DNA from 3 places in the Comamonas trifloxystrobinivorans genome. Region 1 is predicted to be linked to each of the others. Evidence: riboswitches for the same ligand, from Rfam matches in the RefSeq annotation. Region 1 holds a riboswitch; each other region holds the start of a gene.
The links. A riboswitch is a leader RNA that binds a small molecule or an ion and turns the genes downstream of it on or off. The one in region 1 is predicted to bind cobalamin.

Region 1 (7,317 bases):
GCTGCTGGCCGGGTCTCGCCCCGGCGGGCGACCTTCTTTCTTGCTGCACGGCAAGAAAGGAGGCAAAGAAACGTGCCCTACATCCAGCGTCCCCGAAAGCTTCGCGGAGCGAATCTTTCGCGGCAACCTGCGCTCGAAGCAAACGGCGGCGTGCGGCATAACTTACTGCGCGCCAAGGCGCTCCGTTCGAACAGATGCCGCAAGTCAGAGCACGAAGTTTGGCTGTCCTGCGGCAGCCAAACCGCCGCCGTTTGCTCCGATCGCAGGCGCTGGCTGAAAGGGGTGGGGGACAGCCAACAGCCAACAGCCAACAGCCGGAACATCCAACGGCCTGCGAGAGCTGCGCCGTTTCACTCCCTCTCCCGCTGGCGGGAGAGGGTGGGGGCGCCCGGCTAGGGGTGAGGGTGGTACTGCCTTACCGTTGGCATGCGGTCTGCATTTGGGCGGTGTACGCCCCAGCTCTCTCCCGAGGGAGAGGGAGAAAAACTGCCAGCCATCGTTAACCACCTTCGTTCTTCCACGAAGCTATCCCGCTCCCACCCCTTTTGCATGCGCCGAGGAGCACAGGGCGTGGGCTGGCAGTTGCACCGCAGAGTGCAACTGCTTCGTGCTCTGACTCACCGTGTCTGTTTGAACGGAGAGCCTTTGGCTCGCAGTGAGTTTCACGGTGCAGGCCACGCCCGAGCACTCGCAGGTTGCCCTCTTGAATTTCGCCAAAGCGAAATTCAAAGGGACGCAGGCAGCAGGGGCCGCCTTGCTTTGGTTACTTTCATTGGCGGCGCAATGAAAGTGACTGCGCCGCCGGGCGCACATCCCGGCATCTGCGCGAAGCGCAGACCTCCTCGCAGAGAAAACGAACGCTCACCGCTACGCGTTCGCCTCTACCCGCTGACTACCATCTGGCGCTTTGCCGCCAAGGCAATAACCATAACGGCGCTGGAGCGTTTGCGTGACGATATGGACGGTTACGCTGCCAGCCGTTTCCCCGATCGCAACCGGCCGCAAATCCAGCACATCACGCTGTTTCGCTACCGCGAGGCGCTGCCTTGGCAGCCGCTGGTGCAAGCCTGTAGCGCCTTGTCGGCCTGGCAACAAACCTGGCGCATCGACCAGCTGGAGCTGGTGCATGAAACGGCTTACCCCTTGTTGGCAGGCCGCCTGGTAGGCGCTTTGCCCTTGCGCGACTGACTCTCTGCTGGCGCCGCATTGCGCCAAAGCTCGGGCAAGCCACACCCGCATCACGATCTTTGGGCCGGGTGCCAAACCCGGCGTAGAATCCACTCCCACAACAGGTGCTTCCAGGCGCGTTCTGCGCTGCGAAGTGAAACGGGAAGCAGGTGCGTGGCCTTTACACAGAAGGCTGCAATGCCTGCACTGCACCCGCAACGGTAATCAGAGACGTTGCACGCAAGCCCAGGCGCACAGCCGGGCAGCCACTGCGAAAGCGGGAAGGCGCGTAGCAAACACAGCTGGCAAAAGCCCGCTGAACTCTGAGAGTCCGGAGACCGGCCTGGTGTTTTCAAGGCGCAGCGGGAGTGCATGTGACCTGATGGGCAGCCACGTCCGCATTGCGGGCAGCGGCTGCCGGTCTTTGTCTCGTCCAGATTTCTATCTCTCCTTCTGCACATTTTGTTCATGCGGCCCGGGTGGTGGCCGCAGCGACTGTGGGTGCTGCATGGCGCGAGAGCTTCTGTCTCTATCTTCTGAGTGCTTTACGCTAAGGCGTGAGCGTGGTTATTGTGCTTTTTGCATGCTGCGGCTGGCCGGGTTTCGCAACGCGGCTTGCGCGTTGGGCTTCATCTGCGCAGCCCAACCATGAACCCATCCTTCAGCGTTCAAGGCTGGTGCCCCACCGCCTGGCAACCCATGCAGGCGCAAGACGGCTGGCTGGTGCGCGCGCGTCCGCCGTGTGCGGCCATTACTGCGGCGCAATGGCGCGTGTTGGCTGAGTTGGCGGTGGCGCATGGCGACTCGCAGTTGGAGCTTACGCGCCTGGGCAATGTGCAATTGCGTGGCGTGGCCGAAGCCGGGCTGGGCAGTTTGCGGGCCGCGCTGGTGGCGGCCGGGCTGGTGCCTGCGCAGGCGGATGCTGATCTGGCGCCACCCGTGCACTGCACGCCGTTTTACCGGCCGGGCGATGCAACGCATGCGCTGGCGTTGCAGCTCTCGGCAGCGGTGCAGCAACAGCTCAGCCCGGCAGCTTTGCAGCGCTTGGGCCTGGCGCCGCTGCCCAGCAAGTTTGGTTTGCTGGTGGATGACGGGCAGCAGCGGCTCAAAAACACGGGTGCCGACATTCGGCTGTGGCTGGAGCCCGATGGGCGTTACGCGCTCTGTGCCAGCGGCGCTTTGGAATGGCTGCCGTTTGAGTGTGCAGAAGACGCTGTCAGCACCGCCATACAGCTGGCCCGCTGGTTTGCGCAGCAGCGCATGCAACACCAGCCGGCGCCAACGCGGCTGCGCAGTTTGATTGCGCATTACCCGCGCAACACGCAAATACACCGTGAGGTAGCTGCGGCGGCCAGCGCGCTTGCAAGGCCTGTTTCATTGCCTGCCGATGGCGTGTTGATTGGCGCGTCACTGGGCCGCGTCAATGCGCATGCCATGTTGGCGGTGCTGCAGCATCTGCCCGAAAGCGCACCATTGCGCGTTACGCCTTGGCGGTCGTTGTGGGTGGATGCGGCGCTGGGCCAGGCTTTTCAAGACCCGCAGTACTGGATTACCGAAGCCGACGACGTGCGCTTGCGCGTTTCGGCCTGCACGGGCGCGCCGCGCTGTGCGCAAGCGCATATTCCGGCGCAGGCGCTGGCTATGGAACTGGCGCCGCATGTTCCCGCAGGCAGCCATTTGCATGTCAGCGGCTGCGCCAAGCGCTGTGCGCTCGCTGCCGATGCAACGGCAGAAATCAGCGCTGTCTTGCAGGGCGCTTCGGTCCAGCTTTTTCTCCGCTCCAACAGCAGCCATGCTGCGCCGCCCGTCTGCCTCATACCTGATGCGTTGCGCGCCGCGCCCCAACAAATACAACAACTGATCCATGACCTCCACGCTTAAGCACAGCTACGAAACCAGTGGCGCTGCCATCTACCGGCAGTCTTTTTCCATCATCCGCAGCGAGGCGGATCTGCAGCGCTTCTCGCCTTTGCAAGAGCGCGTGGCCTGCCGCATGATCCACGCCGCCGGCATGGTGGAGCTGGCGCAGCACATCCATTTTTCGCCCGATTTTGCCGAGGCAGCGGAGGCCGCATTGCAGCGCGGCGCGCCGATTTTGTGCGATGCGCGCATGGTGAGCGAAGGCATTACCCGCGCGCGTTTACCGGCGCAAAACGCCATCATCTGCACCTTGCAAGACCCGCATGTGCCGGCGCTCGCTGCCGACATGGGCAACACCCGCAGCGCGGCGGCGCTGGAGCTGTGGCGCGAGCATCTGGCTGGCGCGTTGGTGGCCATTGGCAATGCGCCCACGGCCTTGTTCCACTTGCTGAACATGCTGCAAGACCCGGCTTGTCCGCGCCCGGTGGCCATCATCGGCTGCCCGGTGGGCTTTGTCGGCGCGGCCGAATCCAAGGACGCCTTGCGCGCCTGGGGCGGCGTGCCGTATGTCATTGTTGAAGGGCGGCTGGGTGGCTCGGCCATCACCGTGGCGGCTGTCAATGCGCTGGCCAGCGCGGCAGAGTGAGGGGGTGGCGATGACGAACCTAGGCAACATCATCTGCGTCGGCCTCGGGCCGGGCGATCCAGACCTCATCAGCGTCAAGGCCGACCGGCTGCTGCGCAATGCGCGCCATGTGGCGTTTTTCCGCAAGCGCGGCCACCCGGGCAAGGCGCGGCAACTGGTCAATGGCATGCTGCATGCCGAGGTCACCGAATACCCAATGGAGTACCCGCTGACCACTGAAATCCCGCACGACGACCCGCGCTACATCGCGCAGTTGTCGGCTTTCTACGCGCAGTGGCAAGTGCGCCTCACCGAGCTGGCACGCACCGAGCAAGTGGTGGTGCTGTGCGAGGGCGATCCGTTTTTTTACGGCTCTTTCATGCACTTGTTTGTGCGTTTGCGCCAGGCGGGCGAGGTGCCGGTGGAGGTGCTGCCCGGCATACCGGGCATGGTCGGTTGCTGGCATGCCACCGGCATTCCCATGACCTGGGGCGACGATGTGATGAGCGTCTTGCCCGCCACCTTGCCCGACGAGCAACTGCGCCTGCATGTGGCGCGCTCCGATGCGCTGGTTTTCATGAAAGTGGGGCGGCACCTGGGCCGCATCCGGGCGCTGCTGGCCGAGCATGGCAAGTTGGACAACGGCTGGCTGGTGGTCAACGGCACCATGGCGGACCAGCAAGTCATGCCGCTGCGCGACGCGCCTGAGCGCTGCCCGTATTTCGCCATCGTCATCGTGCATGGCCACGGCCGGCGCCCGGCCAACGACATGTGAGAACGCCACCATGCCAACACAACAAGCATGCCTGAGCGTCGTGGGCCTGGGCCCCGGCGCAGACGAGCTGGTAACGCCACAAGTGCGCGCCGCCATTGCCAACGCCAGCGATGCGTTTGGCTACTTTCCCTATATCGCCCGCTTGTCCGGGCTGGAGCATTTGCAGCTGCATGCCAGCGACAACCGCGAAGAGCTGGACCGCGCCCGTGCCGCACTCAACACGGCCGCACAAGGCCGGCAGGTGTTGATGCTGTCGTCTGGCGACCCAGGCGTGTTTGCCATGGCCAGCGCCGTGTTTGAGGTGCTGGACCACGCTACGCCCGAGGAGCAGGCGCGCTGGGCCGCTGTTGACGTGCAAGTGCTGCCCGGCATCACCGCCATGCTGGCGGCGGCCGCGCGTTTGGGCGCACCGCTGGGGCATGACTTTTGCACCATCAACCTCTCCGACAACCTCAAGCCGGCGAGCGTGATCGAGCGCCGCATCCGCCTGGCAGCGCAGGCGGATTTTGCAATGGCTTTTTACAACCCCGCATCCAAAAACCGGCCGCAAGGTTTTGAGCGGGCTTTGCGAGTGCTGCAAGAGGAATGTGAGCCGCAGCGCCTGGTTTGCTTGGCGCGCAATGTCAGCCGCCCGGACGAAAGTTTTCAAGTACTCCGGCTGGAGCAGGTGCAGGCCGACATGGCCGACATGCGCACCCTGGTGATTGTGGGCAACCGCTACACGCGGCAAGTGGGCCGGCATGTTTACACGCCGCGCAGTTATGCCGAATAAGCTCGCCAGTACTCCGGCGTTACACCGTGGCGGCCAGCCACTGCATCGCCTCGTCGGGCGTTTCACACAGCGTTCGGGCGGGCAGGCGCGGGCGCTCCACCATTACCACGGGCAGGCCCAACTGGCGTGCGGCTTCGATCTTGGCGTAGGTATCCGGCCCGCCAGCGTTTTTGCTGACGATGCGGCTGACCCGGTGCTGGCGCAGCAGGGTCAGCTCGTCCGCCAGCTGAAATGGGCCACGCGCTATGACCAGCTCGCAATTCGCGGCGGGCAGCGGAAAGGGTTCTTCCGGCGCATCAACCACGCGCAGCACAAAGTGATGGCCGCCAGCGCAGGGGGCAAAAGCCGCCAACTGCTTGCGCCCGATGGCAAGGAACACGGTGCTGCCGTCTTGCGGCAAGGCACTGGCAGCGGCTGGCATGTCGGCCACGGTCGTCCAGCGGTCGCCAGCCTGCGCTTGCCAGGCGGGGCGCTCCATGGCCAGCAGCGGCACACCCAGCGCGGCGCAGGCCTCGATGGCGTGGCTGCTCATCTGCGCGGCAAACGGGTGCGTGGCGTCTATCACATGGCTGATGCGGTTCTCGCGCAAGTACTGCACCAGGCCGGCCACGCCGCCAAAGCCACCCACACGGGTGGGCAGCGCTGGCGTGCGCCGGGTTTGCGTGGCGCCAGCGTAGGAATAAACAGCTGGCACGCCCGCAGCGTGCAGGCGCGTAGACAAAACATGGGCATCAAAAGTGCCCCCTAACAGGAGAACATGGGTCATGGCCAATCCGTGGCTTTCAATCATCGGCATGCATCCGTCCGGATTGGACGGTTTGAGCGCAGCCGCGCGCCGAGACCTCGATCATGCCAGCTTGGTGTTCGGCAGCCCGCGTCATCTGGCCCTGGCCGGCGTGGGCGAGCGCGGCCGTGCCTGGCCTGTGCCTTTCGATGTGGGGCCGGTGCTGGCGCTGCGCGGGCAGGCCTTGGTGGCGGTGCTGGCTTCGGGCGATCCGTTCCACTTTGGCGCTGGTGCATCGCTGGCGCGCCATCTGCAAGTGGGCGAATGGCGCAACCACCCGGCGCCTTCCACCTTTGCCTGGGTCGCTGGCGAGCTGGGCTGGTCGCAAGAGCAGACGCACTGCCTGGGCCTGCACGCCCGGCCTTTGCAAACGCTTGCGCCTTTGTTGGCGCCTGGCGAGCGTTTTATCTGCTTGCTGCGCGACGGCGCTGCTGCGGCTGAGTTGGCGCAGTGGCTGTGCGCCGCCGGTTGGGGAGAAAGCCCACTGTGGCTGGTGTCGCATGCTGGCGGGCCAGACCGCGTTTTGCGCTCAGCGTTGGCGAGCGAGCTCTTATCTTTGCTGGCGGACGATCCCGCAGCAGCACCGGTTGCCGCTGCCTTTGAGGCGCGTGGCGGCGCTGGTTTTGTGCGCGTGCCGGGGCGCAGCACAGCCACTTTTGCGCACGACGGCCAGATCACCAAAGACGCCGTGCGGGCCATGACGCTGGCCGCGCTGGCACCGCGCCAGGGCGAGCTGCTGTGGGATCTGGGCGCGGGCTCTGGCTCGGTATCGGTGGAATGGTGTCTGGCTGGTGGCCGCGCCGTTTGCGTGGAGCAGCATGCTGCGCGTGTTGCCAATATTGAGCACAACGCCCGCCAATTTGCTTTGCCCATGCAGGTAGTGCAGGGCGATTCGCGCACCTTGCTGCCCCAATTGCCAGGCGAGCCGCAAGCCGTTTTTGTCGGCGGTGGTTTTGACCAAGCGCTGTTTACCGTGCTTTGCGCAAGGCTTAAAGCGCCTTGGCGCTTGGTGGTAAATGCGGTAACGCTGGAGACGCAGGTCTTGCTGGCGCAACTGCATGGTGCCCATGGCGGCCGCTTGCAGCAACTGCAATGGAGCGAGGCTGTGCCGCTGGGCAAGCTGCATGCCTGGCAGGCCGCAAGGCCCGTGGTGCAGTGGGTTTGGAGCGCAGCATGAGCCCGCACACGCGCTGGCTCGTTGGCTGGGGTTTGCGTGCTGCGGCCGAGCGCGCCTCGTTTGCCAGTTGCTGGGCGCAGGCTTGCAGCGCCGTGGCTGGCTTGGGCGCCGGGCCTGCGCCAATCACGTTTGCGGTGCTGCCAAGCCGCATGCAAAC
Region 2 (7,317 bases), on a different contig from region 1:
ATCAACCGACCAGCGCGCTTGCCATTCAGACCAAGGCAGTTGGCCCAACGGGGTTTGCGCCAGCACATCGGCAGCGGCGTCTAGGCGCTGCATGGCATCGGGCAGCTCGTGCGCCGCGATCAGGCCCAGGTGGCGCTCTGGCAGCAGGTTGGCGCGTGGCGCACTGCCTTCGCGCTGCACCTGCTGCATGGCGCCCAGCCACAGAGCCGGGTCGCGCAGGCCTTCGCGCAGCAAGTTGCCGTGGTGGGCGCTGGCCACGCGGTTGGCCAGCACGCCAGCCAACTGCAAACCGGGGTCAAAATGCTGCAAGCCATAAGCGATGGCACCGAAGGTACCGGCCATGGCCGCCGCGTCGATAACGACGATGGCCGCCACGCCCAACGCCTTGGCCAGCTCGGCGGCGCTGTTGGCACCGTCGAACAAGCCCATCACGCCTTCGATCAGCAGCACATCGTTGTGTTGCGCGGCCTGGTGCAGGCGTGCGCGCACATCGGCATCGCCGTTCATCCAGCGGTCCAGCGCGTGTACCGGCTGGCCGCTGGCCAACCGGTGCCATTGCGGATCGAGAAAATCCGGCCCGCATTTGAACACCTGCACGCGCCGCCCGGCGCGGGCATGCAACCGCGCCAAGGCAGCGGTGACCGTGGTTTTGCCTTGCCCGGAGGCCGGCGCTGCCACCAGCAGCGCCACGCAACGAACAGCTGCGGCAGAGGAATGCACTGCTTCAGTCACGGCTTATTGCGGCATCCACTTGATGCCGGCGTAGAAGCTGCGGCCTTCGTTGGCGTAGGTGCGCGCGGTTTCGTACTTCTTGTCGGTCAGGTTGTTGATGCGGGCGATAAAGCTGAAATCCTTGGCGATCTGCGTTGCGGCCGACAGATTGAACAAGGTGTAGCCACCCAGCACATTGGTGTTGGCTGCGTTGTCAAAACGCTTGGCCGTGGCCTGCATGTCAGCCCCCAGATCCCAGCCAGCCAAGCGCGTATCCACGCCCAGCGAGGCAAAGCGCTTGGCGCGGCGTGCCAGCAGCTTGTCGGTATCGCGGTCGCGCGGGTTCTGGAAATCGACCGAGCCGCGCAGGTTGAACTGGCCCAGCTTGGTGGTGCCGGCCAAGGTGATGCCTTCGAGGCGCGCGCGGCCCACATTGCTGTAGCAGCCGCCATAAGGGCCGGAGTTGCCAGCGCAAGTGCCCGTGCTGCTGACCCAGTTGATCAGCTCGGTGACGTTGTTGCGGTAGACGGTGGCCGAGAAGCTGTTGCTGCCTTGCGCCCAGCGCAGGCCCAGTTCGGCGTTCTTGCTTTCTTCGGGCTTGAGCGACGGATCGCCATACATGCTGAAGCGCTGGTACAGCGTAGGCGCGCGGAAAGCCGTGCCCACCGTGGCGGTGGCGCGCCAGTTGGGCGCAAACTCGTAGCCGTAAGCCGCGCTGCCCGTGGTTTTGCCACCGAATTCGCTGTCGTCATCACGGCGCAGGTTCAGTTGCACGGTGTGCGCACCGCTGTGCAGGCCGTAGCCCAGCGCCAGCGCGTTCTGGCTGCGGTCGCGGTTGATGTCGCCGTTGACCAGCGTGTCTTCGCGGCGCTCCAGCGCAGCCGTCAGTGTGTGCACGCCATAGCGCCACTCGTTCTGGAACAGGTAGTTGTGCAGGCGCGTATCGGTTTCGTAGGGCGAGGGGCGGGTTTCGTAGTAGTCGCGCGACTGGGTGAACTGCAGCTTGGTGCTGTAGTTGTCGGTCCATTGCGACTGCCAGTTCAGGCCCAGCGCATACATTTTGTTGATGCTGCGGTCGTCTTGCTGGCTGGTGTCGTAGCCGGAATTCATATCGCTGGCCAGCATGGTCGCTTCCAGACGCTGCTGCTTGTTGATCTGGTAGCCCAGGCGGGCATTGATGGCGTTGTTGCGGTAGCCATCTTTGTCGGGATTGGCGGTGGCCGTGTTGCGGGCATTGAAGCCGTCGGACTGCGCGCGGTTCAGGCCCAGCGAGTAATCCCAAGCACCTGCGCCGCCCGAGATGCCGGCCTCGGCCGTGTAGGTACCACGGTTGCCCACGCCAAAACCGACGTAGGGCTTGGGTGCGCCTTCGCCTTTTTTGGTGAAAATCTGCACCACGCCGCCCATGGCGTCCGAGCCATACACGGCAGCGGCCGGGCCGCGCAAGACTTCCACGCGCTCAATCAGCGCCAAGGGCAGCGACTGCCAGGAGGCACCGCCGGTGGATTGCGAATCCAGGCGCACGCCGTCTACATACACCGCCGTGAAGCGCGATTCCGCACCGCGGATGAAAACGCTAGTGGCCGCGCCCGGGCCGCCGTTGCGGGTGATCTGGATGCCGGGCACGCGCGCCAGCACATCGGCGATGGCGCCCGGCCCTTGGCGCTGCAGGGTTTTGTCGTCGATGATCGACATGTCGGCCGTCAAATCCGACAGCGGCTGCTCAATGCGGTTGGCGGTTACCACCATTTCCTGCAAGGTTTTACCCTCTGTTGCATCCGCGCTGGCGGCCTCTTGGGCCTGGGCGCCGGCAGCGGCCAGCAAGGCGGCAGCCAGGGCTACGCGCCGGGGCGAGAAAGACAGGGTGGACAAGGCAACAGCGGACTCAGGCGCAGACAGGCGCACCAGCGGCAAGTGGGATTTCATGGGAATCTCAGGCGATAACTACCCCGCGCCAGCCTCCCCGCCGGCAAATGGGGAAAAACAGAAGCGGCACGCCTGTCAGGCAGACGCACCGCAGTCCTCAGCGTTGGCCGGTATCCGGGCTGACGATGTCACAGCGCGCGCCTTCCCAAACACTTGTTCAAGGTATTCAGTGGCAATATTGCGGCTGCAGATGGCGTACAGCCATCGATCGCTTACCGTTGCGGGGGCAGCGCAGGTTGGGCATGGCTTGTAGGGCACAAGCGAACTCCCCTGCTTCCCGTTGAACTGCCAGGGTGTGAACCACCGTGGCGAGCACCAACGGGTACAATTTTATCGTCTTTACTGTTGCGCAATCAAAAACTGTCTCTCTATGGTCACTACGCCTTCTTTGGACCTGATGTTGGAACGGGTGGAAGCCTTGCTGACCCGCCACGAACAACTACAACGCGCGCACGCCGAACTGCAAGAGCAGATGGCCTCCCTCACCCAGGAACGCGACTCCCTGCAATCGCGCCTGACAGCCGCCCGCTCGCGCGTGGACGCGCTGATCGAACGCCTGCCCAAGACTTTTGACCAGGACGAATCATGAAGCAGCTTGAAGTACACATCATGCAGCAAAGCTATATGCTGGGCTGCCCCGAAGGCCAGGAAGAGCGCCTGCTGGCAGCGGTCAAGCAGGTGGACGACGCCATGTGCGGCATCCGCGACAGCGGCAAGATCCGCGGCCGCGAGCGCATTGCCGTGCTGGCCGCGTTGAACATGGCTTTTGACCTGCTCGACCTGAAAACCCAGAACACCGAGCTGAACCAGCAAGCCGAACAGGCCCGCAGCGAAGCGGCGGCACAGCCCGCTGCCGCCAGCGGCCAGGCATCGCTGAACTGGGACGAGCCGCGCCTGCAAGCTATCATGCAGCGCCTCGACGCAGCCACCAGCGACACGGCTGCGGCCGCAACCGCCAACGCCACCGCCGCCTCCTGAGGCACTCAATCCCCACGCATGGGCAGCGGTTGCAACACAGATTGCCGCCCATTGCAAGGATTTGGCAAAAAACCAGCAGCCAGCGCTTTCCCATCAAGCACTGGCTGCTACTATTTTTGCCCCAGTTTCGGACATTGAATTGGCATTTTGGGCCGGCAACCAGGCCCCAGCCGGTACAATGGAAGCGTTCGCAGCCCTGCCGGACTTTATAGTTCCTTGAACCAATGCTCTACGAGCACGGGCTTGGTACATCACCTGTTGAGCGTGATCGTCTCGCGTCAGATGAACCCAACGACAGGTTGCCCTCGCCCACCTGAACCCCCGGTTCAGGATGACGGTCCGGTGGATCCGCTGCGAACACCTCATTTGGGGCGGCCGCCCTCCAGCGCTGCCACCCGTCAGCTTCTCCTCTCCGCTGCGGCGGGGCTTTCAGGCCACCTGAGTCAGGTGGCCTTTTTCCTGCGCGAACGCCCACCATGACCGATCCTCTCGTATTGCTCCCGCTCTCGTGCTTGGGCCTGATCACCGGTTTTCTGGCAGGTTTGCTCGGCATTGGCGGCGGCATGGTGCTGGTGCCTTTCATGACCTACATCCTGGGCACGCAGGCGGTGGCGCCAGAGCTGGCGATCAAGATGGCGATTGCCACCTCGATGGCCACCATCATGTTCACCTCGGTCTCCAGCGTGCGCGCCCACCACAAGCGCGGCGCCGTGCGCTGGGACATCGTCAAACGCCTCGCGCCCGGCATTGTGCTGGGTGGGCTGGTGGCTAGCCTGGGCATTTTTGCTTTGCTCAAAGGCACTTACCTGGGTTTGTTTTTTGGCCTGTTTGTCGGCTACTCGGCGTTGCGCATGTTCCGCAAGTCGAGCGCGCCAAGCAGCACCCGCACCATGCCTGGTACCGGCGGCCAACTGGCGGCTGGCAGCGTGATCGGAGGCTTATCTGGATTGGTGGGAGCCGGCGGCGCTTTTATCAGCGTGCCTTTCATGACCTGGTGCAACGTGCCCATCCACAACGCAGTGGCCACCAGCGCTGCGCTGGGCTTCCCGATTGCGGTGACGAACGTGATCGGCTTCATGCTGGCCGGCCTGCATGCGCAAAACCTGCCACCACATTCGCTGGGCTATATCTGGCTGCCGGGCCTGGTGGCCGTAGCCGTTTGCAGCGTGCTGACGGCACCACTGGGCGCCAAGGCGGCGCACCAGCTGCCCGTGGCGCAACTCAAGAAAATCTTTGGCGGCATTTTGCTGTGCCTGGCCATGTACATGCTGTACAAAAGCCTGGCGGCACTTTCTGCCTGAAGCGTAACGGGTGCTGAGCCGCAGCCCATGCGGCCCACCACCCGCGCTGACTCGTTCAGATGATTTTGGAAAAACGGGCCCGCGTGCGGTCGGCTTGCAGATACTTGTCAAACACCATGGCCACGCCGCGCACAAAGTACCAGCCCAGCTCGGTCACATTGATCGCCTCTGGCGTGATCTCGACCAGGCCCTGCTCCACCAAGGGCTGCAGTTGCTCCAGCTCAGCGGCAAAGTACTGGCGAAAATCGACCAGCCATGATTGCTCGACCGACTCCAGCACCACCGTGCCCTGGCACATCAGGCTCATGATCACGCAGCGGCGCAGCATGTCGTCCCGGCCCAGCGCCAAGCCGCGCACCACGGGGATCTGGCCTTGGTCGATCAGGTCGTAATACTCTTCCAGCGTTTTGGCGTTCTGGCTGTAGGTGGCACCGATTTTGCCAATGGCCGACACGCCCAGCGCCATCAGATCGCAATCGGGTTGCGTGCTGTAGCCCTGAAAGTTGCGGTGCAGGCGCCCTTGGCGCTTGGCCACGGCCAGCCCATCGCCAGGCAAAGCAAAATGGTCCATGCCCACATAGACATAGCCCGCCGCCTGCAGACTCTCCAAAGCCATCGCCAACATGGACAGCTTGTCGACCGGGTTGGGCAGCTCCTGCACAGCAATGCGGCGCTGGGGCTTGAAGCGCTCGGGCAAATGTGCATAGGCGTACAGCGCAATGCGATCGGGGCGCAGCAGACAGACTTGCTCCATGGTGCGGGCAAAACTGGCCGGTGTTTGCTGCGGCAGGCCGTAGATCAAATCGATATTGATGGACTCAAAGCCGATGGCGCGCGCCTGCGCCACCAAATCAAACACCTGCTCGGCGGGCTGCTCTCGGTGCACGGCTTTTTGCACCTGCGGGTCAAAATCCTGCACGCCAAAGCTCAAACGGTTAAAGCCCACACTGTAGAGATGGCGGAGTCGCGCCGGCGTCACTGTTCTGGGATCGACCTCTATAGAGTATTCGCCCCCCGGCTGCAGCTGAAAGCGTGCACGCACCATTTCCATCAGGCGTGTGAGTGCTTCATCACTCAGGAAGGTTGGCGAGCCGCCACCCAGATGCAACTGGCTGACAGGCTGATTGCTGCGGCAATGCGCCAACTGCAAATCGAGTTCGCGCTCCAGATAGTCCAGGTATTCGTCGGCGCGCTCGGGGTGCTTGGTGATAATCTTGTTGCAAGCGCAGTAGTAGCACAGCGACTCGCAAAACGGTATGTGCACATACAGCGACAACGGCACCAAACGGCTACCCAAACCAGCACTGCGCTGCTCCAGCGCTCGTCGGTAGCCATCCGCATCAAAGGCTTCAACAAAGCGGTCTGCGGTAGGATACGAAGTGTAACGCGGGCCGGATACATCGAACCGGCGCAGCAAGTCGGGGGTCAAGGCCATCATGATCTCTCTTCTTTTAGAAGCTGCAATGTGCCGCAAGCGGACGCCCATGTCCTTGACTTATGTCAAGGATCATTTTTACGCCTCCGTACACAATGAGGCTAAGTGTGGAACCTTTGTTTCTACACAATTTTTTGTAACCGGATATTGACACATGACACCCAACGCGATCAAAGTGGCCTGCTCCAACTGCAATCTGCGCGAGTTGTGCATGCCCGTCGGCCTTTCATCCGATCAAATGGATCGTATTGACGAGCTTGTTGCCACCCGCCGCAGAATCAAACGAGGAACCGCCCTGTTCCGCAATGGCGAGGCTTTCAACTCGCTCTATGCGATCCGCACCGGTTTTTTCAAAACCACCATCGCCACCGAAGATGGTCGTGACCAGGTCACCGGCTTCCAGATGGCGGGCGAGATCATCGGGCTGGATGGCATCGTCAACGACCGCCATTCCTGCGACGCGATTGCGCTGGAAGATGCGGAAGTCTGCGTCATGCCCTATTCCACGCTCGAAGAGCTCTCGCGCGAAGTCAACGCGCTGCAGCACCACGTGCACAAGGTGATGAGCCGCGAGATCGTGCGCGAGCACGGCGTCATGCTGCTGCTGGGCAGCATGCGTGCAGAAGAGCGCCTGGCCGCCTTCCTGCTGAACCTGGTGCAGCGCCTGCACACGCGCGGCTTCTCGCAGTCCGAGCTGATCCTGCGCATGACGCGCGAAGAGATCGGCAGCTACCTGGGCCTGAAGCTCGAAACCGTCAGCCGCACTTTCTCGAAGTTCGCCGAAGAAGCCATCATCGAAGTCAAGCAGCGCCACGTCCGTATTCTGGATACGGACAAACTCCATGCGCTGGTTAACAACCAGCACTGCGGCGTGTAATCACAGCGCCAAAACACCTGCATCAGTGCTGATTTGGCGCAAAGTCTGGTAGTTATGCATGCGCTAAGGTGATCGGCTCGCTGCAACCA
Region 3 (7,317 bases), on a different contig from region 1:
TCAAAGGCCTGGCCTACCGCAGCGAGCTGACGCAATCAGACGTGGTGCAGTACCAGCCGCACCTGGAGCGCTTGGGCTTTGTGGTGGAGCTGGCGCGGCGCTGGTGCGAGCTGCGCCGCAAACCCCATGCCGACAAGCGCCTGGCGCTGGTGCTGGCCAACTACCCCACCAAGGAAGGCCGCATTGGCAATGGCGTGGGGCTGGACACGCCGGCCTCGGTGATCGAGATTTTGCAAGCGCTGCGCCAGCACGGCTATACCTTGGCCGAGATTCCGGCCAACGGCGATGCACTGATGGAGCAACTGCAAAGCGGCATCACCAACGAGCCTGATTCCTGGCAACTGCGCCCGGCCTGGCAAAGCCTGGCGCTGGCCGATTACCAGCAGCACTTTGCCAGCCTGCCGCAGGCCAACCAGCAAGCGGTGTTGCAGCGCTGGGGCGCGCCCGAGCAAGACCCGATGCTGCGCAACGGCCGCTTCATGCTGGCCGGGCTGCGCCTGGGCAATATCTTTGTCGGCATACAGCCGGCACGCGGCTACCACCTGGACGCACTGGCCAGCTACCACGACCCGGATCTGGTGCCGCCGCATTACTACCTGGCCTTCTACCACTGGCTGCGCCAGGGCTGGCAGGCCGATGCGCTGGTGCACGTGGGCAAGCACGGCAACCTGGAATGGCTGCCGGGCAAGAGCGTGGCGCTGGCCGATACCTGCTGGCCCGATCTGGCGCTGGGCCCCATGCCGCACCTGTACCCGTTCATCGTCAACGACCCGGGCGAAGGCACGCAGGCCAAGCGCCGGGCGCAGGCGGTGATTGTCGACCACCTGATGCCGCCTTTGACCCGCGCCGAAAGCTACGGGCCAACCCGCGATCTGGAACGCATGGTGGACGAATACTACGAGGCCGCCACGCTGGACCGCAAGCGCGCACAGCTGCTGCGCAAGCAGATTCTGGAGCACATCGTGCGCCACGATCTGCACCAGGATCTGGGCCTCGCTGCGCCCCGCAGCGAGCAAGAAGAGCAGTTGCTGCTCAACAAGACCGACGCCTATCTGTGCGAGCTGAAAGAGGCGCAGATTCGCGACGGCTTGCATGTCTTTGGCTGCTCGCCGGTGGGCCGCCTGGAGCGCGATACCTTGCTGGCCCTGGCCCGCCACCCGGTGGGCAGCGGCAAAGGCAGCCAGCAAAGCCTGGTGCGAGCGCTGGCGCAAGATCTGGCGCTGGGCGAAGGTTTTGACCCGCTGGACGCCGATTGGGCTGCGCCTTGGCAAGGCGCGCGCCCGGCGTTGCTGGCGCAGGTGGATGCATCGCCATGGCGCAACACCGGCGATACCCGCGAGCGGCTGGAGCTGCTGGCGCTGCAGTTGCTGCAAGCGCCAGAACAGGCGCTGCCACTGCTGGCCTTGCACAACGCCGCCATGGACAACACGCAGGCCGTGCTGCAACGCGTGGAGCAAGACCTGCGCCCGCGCCTGAGCGCTTGCGGCCCGCAAGAGCTGTTGCAGCTGCTGCGCGGTTTGGACGGGCGCTTTGTGCCTGCGGGCCCGAGCGGCGCGCCCAGCCGGGGCCGGCCCGATGTGTTGCCCACCGGGCGCAATTTCTTCTCGGTCGACACCCGCGCCGTGCCCACGCAAACCAGCTGGACGCTGGGCTGGAAATCGGCGCAGCTGCTGGTAGAGAAATACGCGCAAGAGCAGGGCGAGTACCCGGTGTCGCTGGGCTTGTCGGTCTGGGGCACGGCCACCATGCGCACCGGCGGCGACGATATTGCGCAGGCTTTTGCGCTGCTGGGCGTGCGGCCCACTTGGGCTGATGGCAGCTGGCGCGTGAGTGATTTCGAGGTGCTGCCGCTGGCTGTGCTGGGCAGGCCACGGGTCGATGTGACTTTGCGCGTGTCCGGCTTTTTCCGCGACGCTTTCAGCAACGTGATCCGCTTGTTCGACGCTGCCGTGCAAAAGGTGGCAGCGCTGGAGGAAGAAAGCGAAGCCGACAACCCGGTGCGCGCCCGCGTGCTGCGCGAGGCCGAGCAATTGCAGCAGCAAGGCATGGAGGCGGGCGATGCGCGCCTGCACGCCGGCATGCGGGTGTTTGGCGCCAAGCCCGGCAGTTACGGCGCGGGTTTGCAAGGCTTGATCGACGGCCGCAACTGGGAGAACGACGCCGATCTGGCCAGCGCCTACCGCAACTGGGGCGCCTACGCCTACGGCCAAAACCTGGAAGGCATGGCCGTGCCCGAGACCTTTGTGCGGCGCCTGTCCAAGCTGCAATTGGTGGTGCACAACCAGGACAACCGCGAGCACGACCTGCTCGATTCGGACGACTACTACCAGTTCCAAGGCGGCATGGCGGCCGCGGTGCGGCACTTCAGCGGCCAGCAACCGGCGCTGTATTTTGGCGACCACAGCAACCCGCAAGCGCCGCGCATGCGCACTTTGCAAGAAGAGATCAGCCGCGTGCTGCGCTCGCGCGTGACCAACCCCAAATGGATAGATGGCGTGAAGCGCCACGGCTACAAAGGCGCGTTTGAGATTGCGGCCACGGTGGATTATTTGTTCGCCTTCGACGCCACGGCCCAGGTGGTGCGCGACGACCAATACGCCCGCGTGACCGATGCTTTTGTGGCCGATGCCGATACCCGCCAATTCATGCAACAACACAACCCGCAGGCTTTTCACGGCCTGTGCGAGCGCTTGCTTGAAGCGGTGCAGCGCGGCCTGTGGCAAGAGCCGGGCGATTACCCCGAGCTGCTGGAGCAGCACCTGTTGCAAACCGAACAGCTGTTGGAGGCCCGATGACAGCAAACACCACAAACTACCCTTTTTGCGCCATTGAAGGCCAGCCCGCCTTGCAGCTGGCGCTGCTGCTGCTGGCGGTAGACCCGCTGCTGGGAGGTCTGCTGATCGAGGGGCCACGCGGCACGGCCAAATCTACCAGCGCCCGCGCCTTGGCCGATTTGCTGCCCAGCGGCCAGTGGGTGAACCTGCCGCTGGGCACCAGCGAAGAGCAGTTGCAAGGCTCGCTGGACTTGCAGGCCGCGCTGCAAGATGCGGCCATCAGCTTCAAACCCGGCCTGCTGGCGCAGGCGCACCAGGGCATTTTGTATGTGGACGAGGTGAACCTGCTGCCCGACCGCCTGGTGGACCTGCTGCTGGACGTGAGCGCCAGCGGCATTAACCGCGTGGAGCGCGACGGCGTATCGCACCAGCACGCGGCGCGCATTGCGCTGGTGGGCACCATGAACCCGGAAGAAGGCCAATTGCGGCCGCAGTTGCTGGACCGCTTTGGCATGTACGTGCGCCTGCCGAATGTGCCCGATGTGGCCACGCGCAAACGCATTGTGCTGGCACGCATGGCTTTTGACGCCGATCCGCAAGCTTTTTGCCAGCGCCATGCAGAGCAACAAAACGCATTGGCTGCGCAGTTGCTGGCCGCCCGCGCCAATTTGGAAAACGTGGCCTGGCCGGACGCCGTGCACGACGCGGTTGCCGAGCTGTGCCAACAAGCCGGCGTGGAAGGCGTGCGTGCGGATTTGGTGATGCTGCGCGCTGCACGCGCTAGCGCGGCTTTGGCCGGGCGCACGCAAGTGAACTTGGCCGATGTGCAGCAAGTGGCCGAGCTGGCTTTGGCGCACCGCCGCAGCGCGGATGCGCAAGCTCCAAAGCCAACGCCTGCGGGCGATACGCAACAAGCCGAACCACCGAGCAACCCGCCACCGAGCGAGCCACCGCCCAGCCAAAACAACGGCCAAGGCGATGCACACGCCGATGATGCAACAGCGTCTGGAAGCCAAGGCGGTGATGCTTGGGGCGGCATGGCCGCGCCGCAAGCCAGCGCCATCCACAGCGTGCCCGGTTGGAGGCCGGGCCTGCCAAAAAAAGCCTGATGCGCGCCAGCCAGGACGGCCGGGCCCAGCTGGGGCGCGCCAGCAATACCAGCGGCGCAGGCCGCGCCCAAACGCCGGCGCGCCAACGGCTGGACTGGCCGCAGACCTTGGCCGCCAAAGGCGCGCAGCCGCTGGCGTTGGAGCACCTGCGCTACCGGCCGCAGGCATCGGGCGCCAAGCTGGTGCACTGTGTATTGCTGGACCAATCGTCTTCCATGCTGCGCGGCCAAAAGCTGGCGCTGGCCAAAGGCTATTTGCAGGCGCTGGCCGAACAGGCTTACCGCAGCCGCGACAGCCTGTGCGTGATCGGCTTCAGCGGCACGGGCGCGCAGCTGCTGCACCGCAGCTTCAAGGCACAGGCGTTCAACGCGGGTTGGATTGAGCCGATCAGCGGCGGTGGTGGCACGCCCTTGGAAAGCGCGTTGGCCTTGCTGGACGAGAGCCTGCGCACCATGCGCAAGCAAGCGCCGCTGCACGCCTGCCTGTGGCTGCTGAGCGATGGCCGCTTTGCCAGCTTGCCGCCGCGGCCGCAGCAGGCCGATCAAATTACGGTGATCGATTTCGATACGCAGTGGCTGCAGCTGCAGCGCTGCCCAAAACTGGCGCAGGAATGGGGGGCCGAGCTGATCCGCGCCTGAGTTTGGCGGCCACGCGCCTGGCCAACTGTTAAACTCGGCATGCTTTTTTTGAAAGCCTATCCACAGGTGCTTGCTACGGCAAGTGAAACGGGAACAAGGTGCCGGCGCTATGCCGCAAGCCTTGGCTGCCCCCGCAACGGTAGGCAGGAGCCGCATTTCTCGGGCCCTTAGGGGCCCAGCCACTGAACCAGTCGTTTGCCCTTGCGGGCGGCGCGGTTTGGGAAGGCGAAATGCTGGTGGGGTAACGCGCCCCGACCTGCAAGCCCGGAGACCGGCCTGTGTCTAGCCGTGGCGTGCCCTTTGGGGCGCGCTCTCCCAACTGTCTGCGGGGTGTGGACGGGCGGTCTTGCGCTCGTCCCTGGTTTCGTTTTTCGCAGGCAGGGTCGGGCGCAGAGCAGCCCCCACATCAGGCAGTTTGACTCCTGATCTCATGAACGCTGCTTTCTCTCCCTCTTTCCGTTTGCGCCCGGTCGCCCGGCTGTTTTTGGCTGCGCGCAAACGCACTCGCCCAACCACCAATTCATTCACGCGCCAGCTCAGCCGCCTGTGCTGCGCCAGCCCTTTGCTGGGTATGCCAGCGCTGGCTTTGGCCGAAGTCACTTTGCCCGAGGTGCTGGTGACCAGCGACGCGCCCGAGCGCAACAGCCTGGCGCTGCCTGCTACCTCGGGCAGCAAGCTCAACATCAGCGTGCAAGATCTGCCCGCCAGCCTGAGCACCGTCACTGCCACGCAGTTGGAAGAGCGCGCTGATTACGCCGTGGTGGGCTCGGTGGTGCGCACCGTGGGGCTGAGCGCCAACAGCCAGCCCGGCAATGGCGGCCTGGCTTTTTCCAGCCGGGGTTTTGCCGGCGTCAACTCGGTAGGCGTGGCCGAAGACGGCCTGGTGCAGGGCGTGGCCGCCGGCACCGTGGCTTACCCCAACAGCAGCTGGGGCTACGAGCGCTTTGATGTGCTGCGTGGCCCGGCCTCTCTCATGTACGGCAGCGGCACCATGGGCGCCACCATCAACGCGGTGCGCAAACAGCCCAGCCGCGAGCGCAGCACCGAGGTGCTGCTGGGCGCGGGCTCGCACGGCAGCCTGCGCTCTGGCCTGGGCACGACGGGCGCGCTGAGCGACAGCCTGAGCTACCGGCTCGACGTGTACGGCGAGCGCAGCGACGGCCAACGCCAGCTGGGCAACAGCGACAGCAAAAAACTCATGAGCGCCATCCGCTGGCAAGCCAGCAGCGATTTGCGCGTGGATCTGACGGCCGACGTGAGCGACCAGAAGCCCGAGCGCTACTTTGGCTCGCCCGTGGTGGACGGCAAGATTGTCCGCAGCTTGCGCGACCGCAACTTCAACTTTCTCGACAGCGATGTGCACTACCAGGACGAGCGCTACAAGATCAAGGCCGAGTGGACGCCGCAAGCCGGCGTGCTGCTGCGCAACGAGGTGTACCACCTGAAGGCCGACCGCCATTGGAAGAACATCGAGGCCTATGCCTACGACCCGCGCGCTGGCGTGATGAACCGCTCGGACTACTTGGAGATTGGCCACGACCTGGAGCAAACCGGCAACCGTCTGGGTGCGGTTTTGCAGGCCGGTGCGCACGAGCTGGCGCTGGGCTGGGATGTGTCTGAGGCCAAATTCACGAGCAGCAGCAATTCGCCTTACAGCGGCCAATCGCAAGTGCCGGTGCTCGGCGGCAGCAACGGTTACTGGAGCAGCGCCGACCCGTATTTGCCGCGCATGTCCTCGCGCATCAAGCAACATGCTTTCTACCTGGAAGACGCCTGGAAGCTGAGCGCCGATTGGCTGCTGCTGGCCGGTGTGCGCCGCGATCTCTACGATTTTGACCGGCGCGATCTGCTCAGCCAAAGCGGCTTTGACAAAAAGCTGGGCGGCACCTCGGCCCGCCTGGGCCTGACGCGGCGCCTGGGCGAGCACACCAGCGTGTATGCGCAGGCCAGCACCGGCCACGATCCGGTCACCAGCTTGCTGTCACTGAGCCAATCGCAAAGCGGCTTTACGCTCAGCAAGGGGCGCCAGCTGGAAGTGGGTATCAAGCAGCAGCTGGCCGACGGCCGGGGCGAGTGGACGCTGGCGCTTTTCGACATTCGCAAGAACGACATCATCACGCGCAACCCGGACCGGCCGGCCGAATCGGTGCAGGGCGGCAAGCAGTCGTCCAAAGGCGTGGAGCTGGCTGCCGTGTGGGACGCCAACCCCGCCTGGCGCCTGGAAGGCAATCTGGCCTATACCGACGCCCAGTTTGACCGCTTGCTCGAAGGCGCCAGCGGCCTGGACCGCGCGGGCAACCGGCCGGCCAATGTGCCGCGCATCACCGCCAACGCCTGGGCACATTACAAGCGCGGCGACTGGCGTGCGTCGCTCGGCCTGCGCCATGTGGGCGACCGTTACAGCGACAACGCGAACAGCTCGCGCCTGTCTTCGTACACCGTGGCAGATGCGGTGCTGGCCTGGAACCTGAACCGCTCCACCACGCTGAGTCTGGTAGGCCGCAACCTGACGGACAAGCTCTACGCCAGCGCCGCCTACAGCCGCAGCCAGTGGTTGCTGGGCACAGGCCGCAGCTGGGAGCTGACGGCGCATGTGCGCTTTTGAGGCCGGGGGCTGAAACCATGCAGGTGAGAAACAGCTTTCGCAGTGTTGGCGTGCTGGGCGCGTTGGCCGCCGCCCTGTGCTTGGCCGCTTGCGGGCAGCGGGCCGACGAGGCCAACGCCAAGCCGCCCACGCAGGTGGCGGCCTTGGTGCCAGCGCAGCCACGCGCTGCGGTGGATGTGGATGTGTGCGGC

Region 2: it holds a riboswitch for cobalamin, as region 1 does, so the genes downstream of both, ACFIQF_RS12570 (TonB-dependent receptor domain-containing protein) here and ACFIQF_RS22460 (nitrite reductase) in region 1, are expected to answer to the same signal.
Region 3: it holds a riboswitch for cobalamin, as region 1 does, so the genes downstream of both, ACFIQF_RS00280 (TonB-dependent receptor) here and ACFIQF_RS22460 (nitrite reductase) in region 1, are expected to answer to the same signal.

The regions. Positions count from the first base shown of each region.
Region 1 covers NZ_JBHZGV010000024.1:58,505-65,821, reverse strand. Annotated here, with positions in the region: gene ACFIQF_RS22465 (hypothetical protein) at 958-1,188, shown strand; cobalamin riboswitch at 1,284-1,528, shown strand; gene ACFIQF_RS22460 (nitrite reductase) at 1,816-3,048, shown strand; gene ACFIQF_RS22455 (precorrin-8X methylmutase) at 3,032-3,673, shown strand; gene cobI (precorrin-2 C(20)-methyltransferase) at 3,684-4,427, shown strand; gene cobJ (precorrin-3B C(17)-methyltransferase) at 4,438-5,199, shown strand; gene ACFIQF_RS22440 (cobalt-precorrin-6A reductase) at 5,219-5,965, opposite strand; gene cbiT (precorrin-6Y C5,15-methyltransferase (decarboxylating) subunit CbiT) at 5,964-7,160, shown strand; gene ACFIQF_RS22430 (cobalamin biosynthesis protein) at 7,157-7,317, shown strand, end outside.
Region 2 covers NZ_JBHZGV010000009.1:155,570-162,886, reverse strand. Annotated here, with positions in the region: gene ACFIQF_RS12575 (cobyrinic acid a,c-diamide synthase CobB) at 1-732, opposite strand, end outside; gene ACFIQF_RS12570 (TonB-dependent receptor domain-containing protein) at 736-2,637, opposite strand; cobalamin riboswitch at 2,726-2,972, opposite strand; gene ACFIQF_RS12565 (DUF904 domain-containing protein) at 3,008-3,226, shown strand; gene ACFIQF_RS12560 (cell division protein ZapA) at 3,223-3,615, shown strand; gene ACFIQF_RS12555 (sulfite exporter TauE/SafE family protein) at 4,092-4,916, shown strand; gene hemN (oxygen-independent coproporphyrinogen III oxidase) at 4,972-6,354, opposite strand; gene fnr (fumarate/nitrate reduction transcriptional regulator Fnr) at 6,506-7,228, shown strand.
Region 3 covers NZ_JBHZGV010000001.1:62,391-69,707, reverse strand. Annotated here, with positions in the region: gene cobN (cobaltochelatase subunit CobN) at 1-2,795, shown strand, start outside; gene ACFIQF_RS00290 (magnesium chelatase ATPase subunit I) at 2,792-3,883, shown strand; gene ACFIQF_RS00285 (vWA domain-containing protein) at 3,883-4,521, shown strand; cobalamin riboswitch at 4,569-4,815, shown strand; gene ACFIQF_RS00280 (TonB-dependent receptor) at 4,952-7,126, shown strand; gene ACFIQF_RS00275 (ABC transporter substrate-binding protein) at 7,144-7,317, shown strand, end outside.